Geomonas sp. RF6: one gene and its partner. Each later gene encodes a partner of the first gene's protein in a complex. Links are inferred from orthologs where the notes say so. Each region holds a gene or a part of one and is shown on either strand. Other genes may lie near its edges.

What was found.
Region 2: the proteins of dnaB (region 1) and dnaG are in contact, whole or in part, in a crystal structure (PDB 2R6A), measured with the Geobacillus stearothermophilus proteins. The link is inferred for Geomonas sp. RF6 from one-to-one orthologs. Residues at the interface, in WP_033016901.1 of Geobacillus stearothermophilus: Ser13, Glu15, Ala16, Gln18, Glu91, Leu92, Asp94, Ala95, Val96, Pro97, Thr98, Ala99, Ala100, Asn101, Tyr104, Tyr105, Ile108; in WP_049624496.1 of Geobacillus stearothermophilus: Lys456, Leu457, Leu458, Pro459, Ala460, Asn463, Ala464, Leu467, Leu535, Leu536, Ile537, Ala538, Gln544, Glu545, Asp548, Tyr549, His552.

The regions. Positions count from the first base shown.
Region 1 is NZ_CP087999.1:3,045,455-3,054,528, reverse strand. The notes cover bases 1,973-4,892. They hold dnaB (replicative DNA helicase), read left to right. Parts: upstream 1,973-2,719; coding sequence 2,720-4,066; downstream 4,067-4,892. Other genes in these bases: LPW11_RS13155 (enoyl ACP reductase FabMG family protein), read left to right, coding at 4,421-4,892; recO (DNA repair protein RecO), read left to right, coding at 1,986-2,630. Also shown: LPW11_RS13175 (endonuclease MutS2), read left to right, coding at 1-639; LPW11_RS13170 (dihydrofolate reductase), read left to right, coding at 662-1,585; more of LPW11_RS13155, read left to right, coding at 4,893-5,707; LPW11_RS13150 (response regulator), read left to right, coding at 5,905-6,606; LPW11_RS13145 (hydrolase), read right to left, coding at 6,603-7,166; LPW11_RS13140 (sigma-54-dependent transcriptional regulator), read right to left, coding at 7,617-9,056. UniProt on the Escherichia coli protein: The main replicative DNA helicase, it participates in initiation and elongation during chromosome replication. Travels ahead of the DNA replisome, separating dsDNA into templates for DNA synthesis.
Region 2 is NZ_CP087999.1:2,254,430-2,263,551, forward strand. Bases 6,155-9,122 are described here. They hold dnaG (DNA primase), read left to right. Parts: upstream 6,155-6,740; coding sequence 6,741-8,504; downstream 8,505-9,122. Other genes in these bases: LPW11_RS09765 (CvpA family protein), read left to right, coding at 6,219-6,728; rpoD (RNA polymerase sigma factor RpoD), read left to right, coding at 8,554-9,122. In the rest of the region: hisG (ATP phosphoribosyltransferase), read left to right, coding at 1-276; hisD (histidinol dehydrogenase), read left to right, coding at 410-1,699; imidazoleglycerol-phosphate dehydratase HisB, read left to right, coding at 1,790-2,377; imidazole glycerol phosphate synthase subunit HisH, read left to right, coding at 2,542-3,165; hisA (1-(5-phosphoribosyl)-5-[(5-phosphoribosylamino)methylideneamino]imidazole-4-carboxamide isomerase), read left to right, coding at 3,212-3,943; imidazole glycerol phosphate synthase subunit HisF, read left to right, coding at 4,210-4,968; LPW11_RS09750 (phosphoribosyl-ATP diphosphatase), read left to right, coding at 4,978-5,304; rpsU (30S ribosomal protein S21), read left to right, coding at 5,447-5,644; LPW11_RS09760 (GatB/YqeY domain-containing protein), read left to right, coding at 5,653-6,096. UniProt on the Escherichia coli protein: RNA polymerase that catalyzes the synthesis of short RNA molecules used as primers for DNA polymerase during DNA replication.

The DNA of each region.
Region 1 (9,074 bases):
CAGCTCAAGGGGGCACGCGAGCAGGGGCTTCAGGAGGCAAAGGAAGTCATCCAGCGCGCCCGGCGTGAGGTGGCGGCCATCCTTGAGGAGGCGCGCCGGGAGAAGGGGCGCCAGGCCAGGGAACTCCTGGAACAGAAAGAGGCGGAGGTGGAGCAAAAGCTCGCCGAGCTCCGTCCTCCCGAGGAGCGGCCGGCTCAGATCGAGCCGGGAAAAGTCGTCTTCGTGAAGCCCTTGAATCTCGACGCCCGCATCGTCTCCGTCAATCCCGGTCAGGAAAAAGCCCGGGTACGGGCCGGCAGCATGGAGCTCGAGGTGGCCTTCTCGGCGCTCTTGCAGCCGAAGGGGAAGGAGCCGAAACCGCGCCAGAAGAGGGTGCAGGAAGAGGAGCGACCCGAGCCGGCGGCGGAGATCAACCTGATCGGCCTCCGGGTCGAGGAGGCGCTGGCGCGGCTGGAGCCTTTTCTCGACCGGGCGGCGCGCGACCGGGTTCCGGAGATCAGGATCGTGCACGGCAAGGGGACCGGCGCCCTGATGAACGGGGTGCGGGGCTACCTCGACGGCCACCCCCTCGTGGCAGCCTTCAGGACCGGAGAGCGCTTCGAAGGGGGAGACGGGGTCACCATGGTCACGTTGCGCTAAAGAAGATGTGAAGGAGCAGGTGATGATCGTCTCGATGATAGCGGCAGTTGCGGAAAACGGCGTAATAGGCGGGCACGGGGAGCTGCCCTGGCACATCCCCGCTGAGCTGGCGCGCTTTCGGGAGATCACCCTAGGGCACACGGTCGTTATGGGGAGAAAGACCTTCGAGTCGATCGGCCGCCCCCTCCCCGGCCGCCGCACCATAGTCCTCTCCAGAAGCGCCCCTCCCCCGCCGGAGGGGTACCACCTGGCGCGTACGCTGAAGGAAGCGCTCGAGCTCGCCCAGGGGGAAGAAGAGCTTTTCATCTGCGGCGGCGAGGAGGTCTTTCGCGAGGCGATGCAGATCGCGCAGAGGATCTACCTGACGCGTGTACACGGCAGCTTTGAAGGGGACGTGCGCTTTCCGGAAATACCGGAAAGTTTCGTGGAGGTCGCGCGGGAGGAGATTCCCGGCGCCTCACCCTCCTGCACCCTGATCCACTATGAAAAGGTTGAGCCTGCGGAGCCGAGCGTGGCTGCGAAGGAGTTCCAGCAAAAGGGAGTGGTTGCCCTGCAGCGCGGCCTCTTCCACCTCGCCCGGCGCTGCCTCGAGCAGGCGATGTCGCTGAACGAGACGGCGGAGACCGCTTCTCACCTGGCGCTGAGTATCGCGAAGAGCTGCCGCGACTTTCCGAGGGCGTTGCGCCTTGCCGAGGAGGCCGTCTCCCGGGAGCCGGAAAACCTGGAGCACTACCTGAACCTCGGACGGGTGCAGATCCTCGCCGGCGCGAAGGAGCAGGGGCTGAGCACGCTGCGCAGCGGCGTCCAGCATGGCGGAGGCCCCGAATTCTTCGCGGAGCTGGAGCAGTACGGCAAGAGGCGCGTGCCGCCGATCCGTTCGCTGCCGCGCAGCCACCCCCTCAACAAGTTCCTCGGCAGGATCCTCGCCCGGATGGGGCTGCGCTAAGGACGCAGCCCCCCGTCGCACCCGTCAATGTGTAATGTAGGCCGGGATAAGCCGCAGGCGTTCCCGGCATTTCTGTCGCCAAGTCAGGATAGCAGATGGAACTGCCGGCAAAGAATAAACACGGTTCTTCCGCAATTCCGGGGACAAGATTAAGCTGAGCTGTCGGCAGCGCGTCCCTCCCCTTTCAAGGGGGAGGACAGGAGGGGGATGGGGGTCGGTGGTCGCCAAACCTACCCCATCCCCACCCTGTCCCTCCCCTTGAAAGGGAGGGGACGCCTAGGCTCCTGTCCTACTAAAGGCACCGGTTGAGCCCACGCAAAGGGGGTGAGTAAGGCCCCTATCAATCAGCCGCACCTTTCTACCCATTGACTGCACCGCTTCGCGGATGCTACTTTCTCCCATGCGAAAAACCGCCTGCGAAGCGATCGTACTGCGAATCACCGACTACGGCGAGGCCGACCGGATCGTCTCCTTCTTCACCCGCGAAGAAGGACGCCTCTCCGGCATCGCCCGCGGCGCCAAACGCAGCCGCCGCCGCTTCGGCGGCGCACTGGAGCCCTTCGCCCACCTCGGACTGCAGCTAAAGATCCCCTACTCCGGCCTCACCTCCATCGAAAGCGCGGACGTGGTCACCATCCACCCCGGCATCAGGGTCGACCTCTCCCAGATCGGCTGCGCGGCCTACGCCTGCGAACTGGTGGAGCGCTTCACCCCCGAGGGGGAGGCGAATCCGCGCCTCTTCCGGCTCCTCTCCAGCTACCTGGAACGCCTCGACAGCGCCCCCCCCTCCCCTTCCGACCGCCGCCTCTTTACCGTCAACTTCCTGAAGATCCTCGGCTATCAGCCTCCGCTGGAGAATGCCCCGATCTCGCCTGAGACCGCAACGATCCTCGCACGCGCCATGAGGGCGGGGTCGTTCGGCTCGATCCACTTTCCCGATGCGGCGCTTCACGAGGCGGACCGGCTCCTCGACCCCGCCGTCGCCGCCCACCTCGATCGTCCCCTGAAGTCCCTCGCCTTCCTCAGGGAATGCAGCACGCTTTAAAGTCGCAAAAGAATTGACCTGCACCGCTTTGAACGGTAGAATCCCGCCTTTGACCACGGCGGACCGCGGAGGTCTAAAAGAGGTAGTCCATGCAGCAGTCTGACCTGAGAAAATTGCCCCCCCAGAGCATCGAGGCGGAGATGTCCATCCTCGGCGGTATTCTCGTCGACAACGAGGCGATCAACCGCGCGCTGGAGATCCTCACCCCCGAAGACCTGTACCGCGAGTCGCACAGAAAGATCATGCGGGCCATGATCGACCTGAACGAGCGGGGGGAGCCGTGCGACCTCATTACCCTCACCACGATCCTGAAGAAGAAGGGTGAGCTGGAGGAGGTCGGCGGGGGAGCATACCTGGCGACGCTGGTCGACTTCGTCCCCATGGCGTCGAACATCCAGTACTACTGCAAGATCGTGAAGGAAAAGTGCGTCACGAGGAAGCTCATCACCGCCGCCACCGACATCGTCACCAAGGGGTTCGAGGACCAGGTGGACGTGGAGGAGCTCCTCGACGGCGCGCAGAAGGTCATCTTCGAGATCTCGGAAAACAAGATCCGCCCGGCGTACTTCCAGGTGCGCGACGTCCTCAAAGACGCCATGAGGAACATCGAGCTCCTCTACGAAAAGAAGGAGGCGGTCACCGGCGTTCCGACCGGCTACCACGACCTCGACAAGATGACCGCGGGGTTCCATGCCGGCGACCTCGTCATCATCGCCGGGCGCCCCGCCATGGGGAAGACGACCTTTGCCCTCAATGTCGCACAGTACGCGGCGGTCGAGGCGCAGCAGCGCCACCCGGCGGCGATCTGGTCGCTGGAGATGAGCAAGGAGCAGCTCGTGGAGAGGCTTCTCTGTTCCCAGGCCCGCGTCGATCTCAGCCGGCTCAAGACCGGAAACCTGCAGGAAAACGACTGGCCCAAGCTGGCGAAGGCGGCGGGATCCTTGCACGACTCGAAGATCTTCATCGACGACACCGCATCCATTTCCATCCTGGAGCTCCGCTCCAAGGCTCGGCGACTGAAGGCGGAGCACGACATCGGCCTCATCGTCATCGACTACCTGCAGCTCATGCGCGGCGGAGCGAACCCCGAATCGCGCCAGCAGGAGATCTCGGAAATCTCGCGCTCCCTGAAAGGGCTTGCCAAAGAGCTGGAGATCCCGGTTATCGCACTCTCCCAGCTGAACCGCGGACTGGAGCAGCGCTCCGACAAGCGCCCGATGATGAGCGACCTCAGGGAGTCCGGCGCCATCGAGCAGGACGCGGACATCATCATGTTCGTGTACCGCGGCGAGGTGTACGACAAGGAAAACGAGGAGCTGAAGGGGAAGGCGGAAGTCATCATCGGCAAGCACAGGAGCGGCCCGATCGGCACCGTCGACCTCGCCTTCCGTGGCGAGTGGACCCGATTCGAAAACCTGGCGCGCGAGGACTACTGATCCCGCCACCATTCTGAGGAAGCATCGGGGGAGTTCTTCCCCCCTCCCTTGACGGGAGGGGGCCAGGGGGTGGGTGAAGCTGCCATCTCCTGAACTGGTCGCACCTTCCCCCCCACCCTGTCCCTCCCCCGCATGGGGGGAGGGGACGTTTTAGCGACTCTGCCGGAATACTCCGGAAGAACTAGTTATAAAGGCGCGTGTGAGGCAGGGCCGATCTGCCGAAACACGAGTCCCTGGACAAAGGAACCGGATGCAGCGCCTGGCGGCGCCACTCCGATCCTCGCTATGCCCTCCTGAAGGATGGGATATGCGGTAACTGAGCTTCAATTCAATGTGAAAGAGAGGGATCAACCAATGACACAATTCAATGCTCTGAGAGAGCTCCCGGTACCGGCCGGCTTCGGCAAGGGAGACGTCCTTTTCCTGTGCGGGGAGCTGTTCGGCCGTGGCTATGCAAACGGCATCGTTGACGAGGCCCGCGACAAGGGGATGACCATCATCGGGATCACCGTGGGGAGGCACGATACGGACGGGAAGCTGCGCGCCCTGACGGACGAGGAGCTGCGCCTTGCCGAAGAGAACCTCGGCGGCAAGATCATCAACATTCCGCTGGAGGCTGGGTTCGACATGGAGCCGTGCAGCGACGGCGTCTCCATCGTGGACAAGCTGAAAGGGGTGAAGCCGGACGACTGGAGCTCGGTGAACCTGCCGAAAGAGGAGATCGAGTACGCAAGAAACCGCGGCACGCAGAGGTTCAAGGAGAACCTCTCGACCGTCATCGCGGAGCTCGAAGGGCTCATCCCTGAAAAGACGAACGTGCTGGTGGTGCACACCATGGCGGGTGGGATCCCGCGCACCCGCGTCTTCATGCCGATCCTGAACAGGCTCTTCAAGGGCGCCGGCGAGCGCTTCCTCTCCTCCGAGGCCTTCTGGGGTTCGGACCTCGGGGAACTGTGCCGCGTGAGCTTCGACGAAGTCACCGCCGACACCTACAGCTACCTCATCGAGGCGACCGCGTCGCTGCGCGAGAAGCACTCCGTCCGCTACGCCGCATTCGGCTATCACGGCTGCGAGGTCCTCGTGGACGGGAAATACACCTGGCAGTCCTACACCCCCTACCTGCAGGGGTGGGCGAAGATTCGTCTCGAGGACGTGGCGGCTGCCGCGTGGGAAAAAGGGATCAAGGCGAGCGTGTACAACTGCCCGGAGATCCAGACGAATTCCAGCGCCCTCTTCCTCGGCGTGGAGCTCTCCCTCTACCCCCTCCTCGACTCGCTGAAGCAGGAAGGGCTCGAGGAGCTGCGCGCCGAGTGCCAGGAGCTCCTGCAGGACGGAGAGACGCTGGAGTCCGTGGTGGAGAAGGCGAATGCCTATCTCTCCTCGCCGCTCGTCACCGCGACGCGCGACTTCGCAAGCTGGCCGCAGCACAACTCCCCTGAGCAGCAGGAGTTCATGCTCGACTGCTCCGCGCAGCTTCTGGCGATGAACAAAAGCCCGAAAGACATCGTGTGCGCAGTCCTCTCCCGCGGCGTGTTCCAGGGAGTCGGCTACCTCATGTTCAACTCCTCCTGGGAGCCGAAGGCGCCGGTCTTCTGGCTCAACCACGACATCATTGCAAAGGCGCTGGCAACGAAGAAGTAGAGGCTGGCAGCGGGACACCATGGGGGGAGGGCAGCGCAGGCCGCGCCCTCCCCTTTCCGTTTAAGGTGGTCGCAGATGGCGCGCGGCCTCCAAGGAGGAGCGTCCCCCTCACGTCCCCTCCCTTTCAAGGGGAGGGACAGGGTGGGGATGGGGTTCAGCTTGAGGCAGATACAAAAATTAACACGCAGGGGATCTGAATGACGGTAAAAGTGCTGGTGGTGGACGATGTGAGCATGTTCGTGGAGTTGCAGAAGGACTTCCTGCAGGCTTCCGCGGCGACCATATTCACGGCCAGGGATGGTGCAGAGGCGCTGCGGGTAGCGAAGAGGGAGCGTCCGGACCTGATATTCATGGACCTGCACATGCCGGTCATGAACGGCGCGGAGTCGTGCGCCGCCATCAAGAGCGACCCGATGCTGCGGGGCACCCGGGTGGTGCTCATCACCTCGGAGGGGAAGGATAAGGACAAGGCGGTCTGCATGGCCGCCGGATGCGACGGGTTTCTGACGAAGCCGCTGGACAAGGAGATCTTCATGGAGATGGCCCGCCAGCTCCTCCCCGCCGTCGACAGGCGGGGGAAGCGGCTAAATTGCCGCATGAAGGCTAATTTCCGCATCTTCGGGCTGACGCTCTCCGGGCACATCCTCGACATCAGCGACAACGGCGCCTATCTGGCGACGTCACACGAGCTGGAGAAGAACGTTCTGCTGGAGATGGTCTTTCCCCTCCCCGATCCCGACGGTGCCATCATTCAGACCAAAGGAAGAGTTGCCTGGCTCAATACTTCGAAGAACCGGCATAAGCACTCACAGCAGGAAGGAGTGGGGATCGAGTTCACCGACCTCTCCCCGGAGTGCGCCCGCGCCCTCGCCCGCTATATCAAGCGCCAGACGATCTAGCGCACCAGCTTCGAAAGCTTCTTGAACTCGTCGGTCCCGGAGGTCCGCAGCAACTGGAAAAGGACGGCCTCCGTCGTGGTGAGGACCGCACCGGCTGCGGCGAGCGTCTTCAGGGCCGTCTTCCAGTTCTCCTTGCGCCGGCTCAGCACCGCGTCGGTCACCACATGGACGACGTACCCGTCATCCAGGAGTTCCAGCACGGTTTGCAGCACGCAGACGTGGGTCTCCATCCCCGTGACAATGACCTGAGGGCGCTTCAGCCGCGCGAGCTCATCTGGAAAGGTCTCGCAACCGCAGCAGCTGAAGGTCATCTTCTCCATCGCCGCCGCCGGCAGCTTCTCCTTCAGCTCCGGTATCGTCTCTCCCAGCCCCTTGACGTACTGCTCGGTCGCCAGCACCGGGATCTCCATCTCCGCACTCGCCTCGAGGAGGATGGAGATATTGCGGGTGGACTTCTCCAGCACCGCGGGGTCCATCACGCGGGAAAGCTTCTCCTGCACATCGACCACCAAAAGCATCGTCTTGCTGCGCTCCAGAAAGAATTTCTCCAGTATCGACATACATCCTCCTTTTGGCGGGATTGCGGGGAACTCGTACTATGCCGCAAAGAAGCGCCGCACAAGACCTCGCGTCCCCCCCTTTGCGAAGGGGGGACAGGGGGGATTTGACTTGGTCTGGTCACGGGATGACCGACTTGAAGATGCCCCCGTCAAAGTGCGCAAGCATATGACTGAGTGCCTGCTGTGCTCTCATCTACGGCGCAAGCAGATTCTGGGTCGAGGCCAACCGGTCGGTCGCTATGTCGTTGATCTCAATGGTGCTGCAGACGGCTGCGGTTTGAGGAGAAATCAGCATGTGCTAACGAAAAGCAAATCCCCCCTGTCCCCCCTTCGCAAAGGGGGGAACCTGCTACCTCGCCTACTGCTTTGATAGCACATTCATCTCGACTTCGAGATTCCCGGGATGAACCATTTATTCAGCAGTGGGCGCTAAGGCCGCGCTCAAAGAGTTCACCCCGGCTTCACCACCTCGATCCCCAGCTCCGTGATCTTCTTCCTCAGCGTGTTGCGGTTGATCCCCAGGATGTCTGCCGCGCGGACCTGGTTCCCGCGCGTCTTCTCCAGCACGAAACGGATCAGCGGGCGCTCCACCTGTTCCAGCACCATGGCGTACACGTCGCCGCTCTCCATCCGCTCCATGTTGCTGAAACTCCCCCTGAGCTTCAGATCGACGATCCCCTCCAGTGACAGCTCCTCGCCCCCCCCCTCCCCCTGCCGGGTGCGCAGCCCCGGAAAATCGGCGGAGATGAGAAGCGGGTCGGGAGAGAGAATCACCGCCCTCTTGATGGTGTTCTCCAGCTCGCGGATGTTGCCGGGCCAGGAATAGTTGCTCAATAGCCGCATGGCGTCGGCGGAGCAGCGCTTCGGGGGGTGCTCGAGCTCCGCGCAGATCTTGCCGAGGAAGTACTCTACCAGAAGCGGCACGTCCTCGCTCCTCTCGCGCAGCGGCACGAGCTGGATCGGTATCACGTTGAGGCGGTAGTAGAGGTCCTCGCGGAACTGCTTCTTGCGCACGCTCTCTTCCAGGTCCTGGTTCGTCGCAGCGACGACCCGCACGTCGACCTGGATGCTCTGGTTGCCGCCGGTCCTGGTGATCTCCCGCTCCTGCAGGACCCTGAGGATCTTCGCCTGCAGGTCGATCGGCATGTCCCCGATCTCGTCGAGAAAGATCGTGCCGCCGTTCGCCTGCTCGAACTTCCCGAGCTTGCGCTCCGTCGCTCCGGTGAAGGCCCCCTTCTCAAAGCCGAAGAGCTCGCTCTCCAGAAGCTCCTTCGGGATCGCCGCACAGTTGAGCGCAATGAACGGTTTCCCGAGGCGGCGGGAGTTGTAGTGGATCGCCCGCGCGATGAGCTCCTTTCCCGTTCCCGATTCACCTTGCACGAGGACCGTGACGTCGCTCGGCGCCACCTTCCCTATCGTCTTGTACACCTCGCGCATCGCCGGGGAGTTGCCGATGATTGTCTTCTCCAGCTGGTAGCGATCCTTCAGCTCCTCCTTCAGGAGGTTCACCTGCCCGCTCATCTCCCGCGCGCGACTCACCTTTTCCACGACCGCGTCCATGACGCTGAGATCGAACGGCTTGGTGAGGTAGTCGTAGGCGCCGCGCTTCATCGCCTCCACGGCGTTTTTCATGCTCGCCTCGGCGGTCATGACCACGACGAACAGATCGGCGCACTCCTCCTTTACCCGGTCCAGGAGGTCAAGTCCGGAGATCCCCGGCATCTTGATGTCGAGGATGGCGAGGTCGTACGCGTTCTCCCTGATCTGGCGCAGCGCCTCCTCCCCGTCCCTGGCGAGGTCCACCGCGAACCCCTTCTTCCTCAGGGCCTTGGAGAGGACCCAGCGCATGCTTTCTTCATCGTCGGCAACCAATATCCTGTTCATCGGCATAAAAGCTCCTCAATTCAT
Region 2 (9,122 bases), 790 kb from region 1 along the record:
AAATACCCCAATATCACGGAGCGGTATTTTGCGGCGAAAGGGGTGCAGGTGGAGCTCATCAAGCTGTACGGTTCGATCGAGCTCGCCCCGCTGGTCGGACTCTCCGAGCGCATCGTCGACCTCGTCTCCACCGGGGAGACGCTGAAGCAGAACGGGCTGGTGGAGGTGGAGACGATAGCCGAGATCACCTGCCGCCTCATCGTGAACCGCGCCAGCATGAAGACAAAGCACGAGCGGATCACCCGGATCATCGAAGGGCTGGAGAAGTATATCTAGCGAACCAAGGACCCCATCCCCACCCTGTCCCTCCCCTTGAAAGGGAGGGGACGTCTGGGCACCTGCACTCTGAGGGTGAGAAGAGGGGGGGCGGTAGTCGGGAAGTGCCCCAAAACCTGTGTGAGGTGATGTGATGCAATTTCTTGATATAAGGGAGCCGGATTTTCAGGAGAGATTCGACGCCATCGTGGCCCGCGGCGAAGAGGTGGACCGCGAGGTCGAGGGTGTCGTTCTCTCCATCATCAACGACGTCCGCGCCCGCGGCGACGAGGCGGTACTGGAGTACACCCGGCGCTTCGACCGGCTGGAGTGCTCTGCCGCTTCTCTGGAGGTGAGCGCTGCCGAGATCGACGCGGCCTTCGCCGCGGTCGATCCGGCGGAGATCGCGGCGCTGAAGCTCGCGGCGCAGCGGGTTGCCGCCTTCCACGAAAAGCAGAAACAGCAGAGCTGGCTCTCCACGGAGGAGCCGGACATCATGCTGGGGCAGAAGGTCACCCCTCTTACCCGCGTCGGCATCTACGTCCCCGGCGGAAAGGCAAGCTACCCCTCCAGCGTCATCATGAACGCCGTCCCCGCGAAGGTGGCGGGGGTAAAAGAGATCATCATGGTGGCACCCACACCCGGCGGCGAGGTCAATCCGCACGTCCTGGTGGCGGCGAAGCTTTCCGGCGTCGACCGCGTCTTCCGCATCGGCGGCGCGCAGGCCGTTGCCGCGCTCGCGTACGGGACGGCCACCATCCCGCAGGTGGACAAGATCACCGGCCCGGGGAACATCTACGTCGCTACCGCGAAGAAGCTCGTATTCGGGCGCGTCGGCATCGACATGATCGCGGGCCCAAGCGAGATCCTCGTCATAAACGACGGGAGCGGCAACCCGGCCCACATCGCGGCGGACCTCCTCTCCCAGGCGGAGCACGACGAGCTTGCCTCTTCGGTCCTCATCACCACCGATCGCGCGTTCGGCGAGCGGGTGGCGGAGGAAGTGGAGCGCCAGCTGCAGGTTCTATCACGCCAGGCAATCGCGCGCAAATCGTGGGAGTCGTTCGGGGTCATTGTCGTTGCCGGGACGATCGGGGAGGCCGTCGCCTTCTCCAACCGCCTTGCCCCGGAGCACCTGGAACTCGCGGTCGATCACCCTTTCGACCTTCTTCCTTCCATCACCAATGCGGGCGCCATCTTCCTCGGGCATTACACCCCGGAGGCATCGGGAGACTACCTCGCCGGCCCCAATCACACCCTGCCCACCGGCGGCACCGCCCGGTTCTTCTCTCCGCTCTCCGTTGACGACTTCGTGAAGAAGAGCTCCATCATCCACTTCTCTAAAGAGGGGCTCAACAGGCTCGGGCGCGAGATCGTGAGGATCGCGGATCTCGAGGGGCTTGAGGCGCACGCGAAGTCGGTAAGCATCCGGCTCGGCGAGTAACCTATCCTCCTCCGGGAGGAGAGGATCACCTATTCACCACCTGCGTCGCGGCGAAGCCGGTGGGATTTCGATTTTTCAGAGGAGGAAGCCATGTCCAGAAAAGCCGTTATCGAGCGGGTCACCAAGGAGACCCAGATCAAGCTCTGTCTCTCCATCGACGGGAAGGGGGAGACGCGCATCTGCACTTCCGTCCCGTTCCTGGACCACATGCTCGATCTCTTCGCGCGTCACGGCCTTTTCGATCTCAACGTGGAGGCGAGCGGCGACATCGAGATCGACTTCCATCATGTGACCGAGGATGTGGGGATCGTTCTCGGCTCGGCGATGAAGGAGGCGGTCGGCGACAAGTGCGGCATCCGTCGCTACGGGCACGCGGTGGTTCCCATGGACGAGACGCTGGCAAGCGTGACGGTCGACCTCTCCGGCAGGCCGTACCTCGTCTACAATGCACAGCTTCCGAAGGTGAAGATCGGCGACTTCGACGTCGAGCTGGTGCGCGAGTTCATGCAGGGGTTCGTCAACAGCTGCGGCGCCAACGTCCACGTGAACGTCATGTACGGCGACAACGTGCATCACATCGTGGAGGCCTGCTTCAAGGCCTTCGCCCGCGCGCTCGACCAGGCAACCCAGATGGACCCCCGCATCGAAGGGGTCATGTCCACCAAGGGGAAGCTGTAAGGCGCAAAGCGCAGCAGGCTCACGCCTCGCTGCCCGCATTCATCCCCGGCAGGAGCCCTCGCGTCCCCTCCCTTTCAAGGGGAGGGACAGGGTGGGGATGGGGTCAGTCCACACGTTCCACAGAACAAACGCGCACTCTCACGTGCTGCTCTGGAAGGTCTCATATGATAGCAATAATCGATTACGGCATGGGCAATCTGCGGTCGGTGCAGAAGGGTTTTGAAAAGGTCGGCTATGAAGCGGTCGTCACCTCCGATCCGAAGACCCTTCTGGAGGCGGAGCGGGTGGTGCTCCCCGGCGTGGGGGCGTTCCGCGACTGCATGAACAACCTTGAGCAGGCGGGGTTCGTGGAGCCGATCCTCAGGGTGATCAAGGAGGGACGCCCCTTCCTCGGGATCTGCCTCGGCCTGCAGCTCCTCTTCACCGAGAGCGAGGAGTTCGGCACCCACAAGGGGCTCGACGTTATTCCCGGGAAGGTCGTGCGTTTCGAGGACGGGATGGAAGAGGGCGGCGAGCAGCTCAAGGTGCCGCACATGGGGTGGAACCAGCTGGCGGTGAAGCGCGAGGCTCCGGTATTCCAGGGGATCGGCGATGGTACGAACGTGTATTTCGTGCACTCCTACTACGTGAAGCCTGAGGACGAGAATGTGGTGGCGGCGACGACCACCTATGGCGTCGAGTTTTGCTCCGCCATCTGGCGCGACAACGTCATGGCCACACAGTTCCACCCGGAGAAGTCGCAGGAGATGGGTCTGGCGATGCTGAGGAATTTTGCCCAGATGAAGTAGGACCCGGCCCGACAGGTCGCGCCGAATTTTTAGAAGTGGAGATGACATGATCGTAATTCCCGCAATAGATCTGAAGGGTGGCCAGTGCGTCCGGCTGGAGCAGGGGCTCATGGAGAAGGACACCGTCTTTAACGACAACCCCGGCGCGCAGGCCGCCGAGTGGCAGCGTCAGGGGGGGGAGCTCCTGCACATCGTCGACCTCGACGGCGCCTTCGCAGGGGAGCCGCGCAACCGCAGCGCCATCGAGTCGATCGTGAGCTCCGTCACCATTCCCACCCAGCTCGGCGGCGGGATCAGGGACATCGCCACGGTGGAGGCATACCTCTCTCTCGGGATCAGTCGGGTCATCATCGGGACGGCGGCACAGAGAAACCCCGAGTTCGTGAAGGAGGCGTGCGAGCGCTTCCCGGGGCAGATCGTGGTGGGGATCGACGCAAAGAACGGCATGGTCGCGGTGCAGGGTTGGGCCGAGGTCACCGGGACTACCGCCGTCGATCTGGCGCGCCAGCTGGAGGGTTACGGCGTGAGCGCCATCATCTATACAGACATCAGCCGCGACGGCATGATGCAGGGGCCGAACCTGCAGGCGACGCGGGCGCTCGCGGAAGCGATCAGCATCCCGGTCATCGCCTCCGGCGGCCTCTCCTCGCTGAAGGACATCGAGAACCTCATGTCGATCGAGCAGTACGGCGTCACCGGCGTCATCACCGGAAAGGCGATCTACAGCGGCGCCATCAAGCTCGCCGAGGCGATCGCGCTGACGAAGGGGCAGAAGTAGCACGGAGACGGCATCCCCATTCTTCAGTCGCGCTGGCATGTAGGCCGGAATAAGCGCAAGCGTTTCCGGCATTTGCTGGTTGCGGCTGCGTCTGTGGTGGACCGCCGGGAACGCCTGGCGGCTTATCCCGGCCTACATTTTCCCCTGCGTCCCCTCCCTTTCAAGGGGAGGGACAGGGTGGGGATGGGGTTGAAGCTGGGGACCGGTGGTGGCAACGGAATGGTTTCGCGGGAAGAACGTAGATTGAAGCAACAGGAGAGTAGCAGATGCTGACCAAAAGGATTATTCCCTGCCTCGATGTGAAGGGTGGGCGCGTGGTGAAAGGGGTCCAGTTCCTCGGGCTGAGGGACGCCGGTGACCCGGTAGAGATTGCCGAGCTGTACGACGCCCAGGGCGCAGACGAGCTCACCTTCCTCGACATCACCGCTTCCTCCGATGCCCGGGACATCATCATCGACGTGGTGCGCCGCACCGCCGAGCGCGTCTTCATGCCGCTCACGGTCGGTGGCGGCGTGCGCGTGGTGGAGGACATCCGGCGACTTCTGAACGCCGGCGCCGACAAGGTCTCGATCAACACCGCGGCGGTGCATCGCCCGGAGTTCGTGAACGAGGCGGCGGAGAAGTTCGGGTCGCAGTGCACCGTCGTCGCCATCGACGCGAGGAGCAGGGCAGGGGGTGGCTGGGAGGTGTACACCCACGGCGGGCGCAACCCGACCGGCCTCGACGCAGTTGAGTGGGCAGTGCGCATGGAGCAACTCGGCGCGGGAGAGATCCTTCTTACCAGCATGGACCGGGACGGCACGAAGGACGGCTACGATCTGCCCCTGACCCGCGCGGTGGTCGATGCGGTGAACATCCCGGTGATAGCCTCCGGCGGCGTGGGTAACCTCTCCCACCTCTACGACGGCTTCACCGACGGCGGGGCCAGTGCGTGCCTCGCGGCCTCCATCTTCCACTACCGGGAGCACACCATCGAAGAGGCGAAGAGCTACCTGCGCGACCGCGGCGTCGCGGTGCGGCTCTAGGAGGGCGGCGTGAGCGATTCGAGCGAGATCATCAGCGCGGTGTACCGCGTCATCCAGGAGCGGAAGGCAAACCCGACGGAGAAGTCGTATACCGCAAGCCTCATGGCGAAGGGGATCGACAAGATCCTCAAGAAGGTAGGGGAAGAGGCGACGGAGGTCGTCATCGCCGGAAAGGGAGGGTCGCGCGAAGAGATCGTGTACGAGACAGCCGACCTCATCTTTCACAACCTGGTCCTTCTCGGGTACTACGACATCGACCCGGAAGAGGTGTACGCGGAGCTGCGGCGCCGCTTCGGGCTCTCCGGGATCGAGGAGAAGGAATCGCGGGGCGCCTAGGAGTGTCGGAGTGTAAAGCACCTGACAAACATGTTGACATTTCTTACCCCCATGTTATGATGCTTTTTCCTTGAAAAATGTCTGCCGGCCCGACAAACCCACAAAGTAGTAAATTCCAGATACAGAAGGGGGGGGAATATGAATGCCGGGAGTAAAGGTAAAAGAAACTGAGCCGTTTGAGCTGGCACTGAAGAAGTTCAAGAAGCAGTGCGAGAAAGCTGGGATCCTTTCCGAAGTGCGCAAAAGAGAGCACTACGAAAAGCCGAGCATCAAGAAGAAGAAAAAGGCCATTGCAGCGCGCAAGCGTGCACTCAAAAAACAGCGCAAGATGGTGGACTAAGAGGCCATATGCAGTTGCGTGACAGATTGGTTGCAGAGATGAAGCAAGCCATGAAAAGCCGCGATGCATTGCGGCTTTCTACTATCCGCATGGCCCTTTCCTCGGTAAAGAATCGCGAGATCGATGCAAAGCACGAGCTCAGCGACTCCGAGATCACAGATACCTTTTCCACACTGTGCAAGCAACGCAGGGAATCTATCCGGCTCTTTAAGGAAGCAGGCAGACAGGAGCTGGTGGATAAGGAGGAGGCGGAACTCGCCGTCCTTCTGGAATTCCTGCCTCAGCAGTTGAGCCGGGAAGAATTGGTGGCCCTGGTAGACAAGGCCATCGCGGAGACATCCGCAGCGGGGGGGAAGGACATGGGCAAGGTAATGAAAGCCCTCATGCCCTCCGTTTCCGGCCGTGCAGACGGTAAGCTGGTTAGCGAAGTTGTAAAGGAAAGACTAGGCTGATCTTTTTTTTTGCCCCGGGAGCGACCCTCCCGGGGTCAGCCGAATACCTTTCGTGACACGAGTGGGGGCGAATCTAGCGATTCCCCCTACTTTTACTTTGTAGCTGCCGCAAGGTGTAATGCATGATCCTTCTTGATATCCTTATCTGGGCGGTACTCCTTTTCTTCGTAGCAAAAGGTTTCAGCAAAGGGTTGGTAAGGGAGGCATGTTCACTCCTCGGGCTCGTTTCAGGCGGCTGGGCCGCCTTCAGATACTATTCCCATCTGGCCGACACGCTGCGGGTGTTCATCCGGCTCCCCCAGGGGGTCGCTCAGCCGCTCTCGTTTCTCCTCATTTTCCTCACGCTCGGCATCCTCTTCTACTTCCTCGGCCATCTGCTTACCGTTGTGTTCAAGATCATGCTGTTGGGGGGTATCAACCGGATCGGCGGGATCGCCTTCGGTTTTCTGGAGGGGGGGTTCCTGCTCTGCATGCTCCTCTACGTGGGGACGCTGGGGCCGATGCCGGAAAAGGTGAAGGGAGCGCTCTCGCGCTCGAGGACGGCGCAGGCCTTCATCGGCACCGGGGCGAGCATCGCCGCCGGGTGGGAGGCGGCGAGGGGACAGAAGCCGGTCGGTGCGGCAAAGCGATAAGGACGGCTCAAGTTGTCGATGATACCGGAAGAAAAAGTCAGGGAGGTGCGGGAACGGGCGCCGATCCTTGAGGTGATCTCCGAGTACATGAGCCTCAGGAAGTCCGGTGCCAACTACCAGGGGCTGTGCCCCTTTCACGGAGAGAAGACCCCGTCTTTCAACGTGAATCCGGCACGCGGCATCTTCCACTGCTTTGGCTGCGGCGTCGGTGGAAACGTTATCAGCTTCGTCATGCGCATGGAGGGGATGAGCTTCCCCGGCGCGGTCCGCTTCCTGGCAAAGAGGGTCGGCGTAGATATCCCGGAGCGCCCCCTGACGCGGGAGGAGAAGCGCCAGGTCGACGAGCTGGAGCTCCTCTACGGCATCAGCGAGATGGCGGCGCACTTCTATCGGCGGGTGCTGGAAAGCGACGAGGCGGGGGAAGCGGGAAGACGCTACCTGGAGCGTCGCGGGGTGGACAAGGAGACCGCAGCAGCGTATCGCATGGGGTTCGCCCCCGCAGGGTGGGACGGGCTGACGAAGTTCCTGGAGCGCAAGGGTGTGGCGCTCCCCCTTGCGGAGAAACTCGGGCTGGTGCGCAAGAGTGACGGCGGGAAGTACTACGACACCTTTCGAAACCGCCTCCTTTTCACCATCGCCGACCTGCACGGGCGCCCGATAGGTTTTGGCGGAAGGGTCATGGACGACTCCCTCCCCAAGTACATAAACTCCCCGGAGTCGCCGATCTACCACAAGAGCGAGGTCCTCTTCGGACTCGACCTCGCCAAGAAGGGGGTGCGGGAGACGGGGAGCGTGATCATCGTCGAGGGGTACTTCGATCACCTGGCGCTGTACAGGGCAGGATACACCAACGTGGTCGCCACCTGCGGCACCGCCCTCACCACGCCGCACCTGAAGGTTCTGCGCCGCTACGCCGAAAAGGTGTACACCCTCTTTGACGGCGACGAGGCCGGGCGCAAGGCGACCTTTCGCTCCATGGAGCTCTTCCTGGAGGACGGGATGCCGGCAAAGGTGGTGCAGGTGCCGGACGGGGACGATCCCGACGACTTCGTGAAGGAACGCGGGGCCGACGCCTTCGGCGAGCTTCTCGACGGGGCGCTCCCGATCTTCGAGTTCTACTACCGGGACCTCCTGAAAAGGGTCGACGCAAAAACGGTGGAGGGGAAGGTCGCCTTCATCGACGAGGTGGCGCCGCGGCTCATGAAGATGGCGAACCCGGTGGAGCGCTCCCTGTACGAGAAAGAGGTCTGTCGCGCAGTCGGCATCGACCTGCGCACCCTGCACAAGCGGATGGGGGTGACCCCGGAGCCGGTGCGGGCGCCAGTGAGGCCGGCACCGCGGCCGGTGCGGGAGAAGCCGGGGGGCGGGATCGAGGAGACACTCCTCTCCCTCATGGTGAAGTTCCCCGAGGTCGCCGAGAGGGTGGCGCAGCAGGGTGTGGAGACCCTCTTTTCACCCGCGTATGCCGAGCTTGCCGGCGACATCGTTGCACAACGAGGCCACGAGAGCATCGACGTGGCACAGGTGGTGGAAAAGGTCGCGAACCCGCAGGAGCGGGCGCGGCTTTTCTCCCTTTTTGTGGCGGATGCCCATCTGGAGGGGATCAACCCCTTGAAGGCCTTTGAGGAGTGCCGTCTCGCTCTCCAGCGCGGCGCGCTGAAAGGGGTGAAGGAGCTCGCCAGGGAACTGGCGACAGTGGAGCCGGAGTCGCCGCGCTACGCGGAGCTTCTGGCCCAGATCGACCTGTTACGTAACAAGAAATCAAAATTACCATAGATCAGTTGGTTGGCTGCTGCTTGGGTAGCTGTAACGGAGTGTCGTAAAAATGGCCAAAAAAAGCATGGATGAAGTGAAACAGCTGATCGACCTCGGGAAGGAAAAGGGTTTCCTCACCTACGAGGAGGTTAATGACCTGCTTCCTCCCGATATCGTGGACTCCGCCCAGATCGACGACGTCATGAGCATGTTCGGTGACATGGACATCGAGATCGTGGACTCCGCTCAGAAGGTGAAGATCCCCAAGATAAAGATGGATCTCGAGGAGGAGGACGAGCACGAAGGGGAGCAGGAAGAAGTCGAGTTCGAGCCGGGAACCCTCGGGCGCACCAGCGACCCGGTCCGCATGTACCTGCGCGAGATGGGCTCCGTATCGCTCCTCACCCGTGAAGGGGAGGTGGAGATCGCCAAGCGCATCGAGGTCGGCGAGCGTGACGTGGCAAGCGTCATCCTCAACACCCCGATCACGGTGAAGGAGGTCATCTCCCTGGGGGAGCGTCTCAGGAAGCTCCAGATCGCCGCGATAGAGATCAGCAAGGATGTCGAGGAGGAGGTACTGGAGGAAGGTGAGGAAGATCTCCAGGCTATGCGCCTTCTCAACATCATCGACGAAATCCA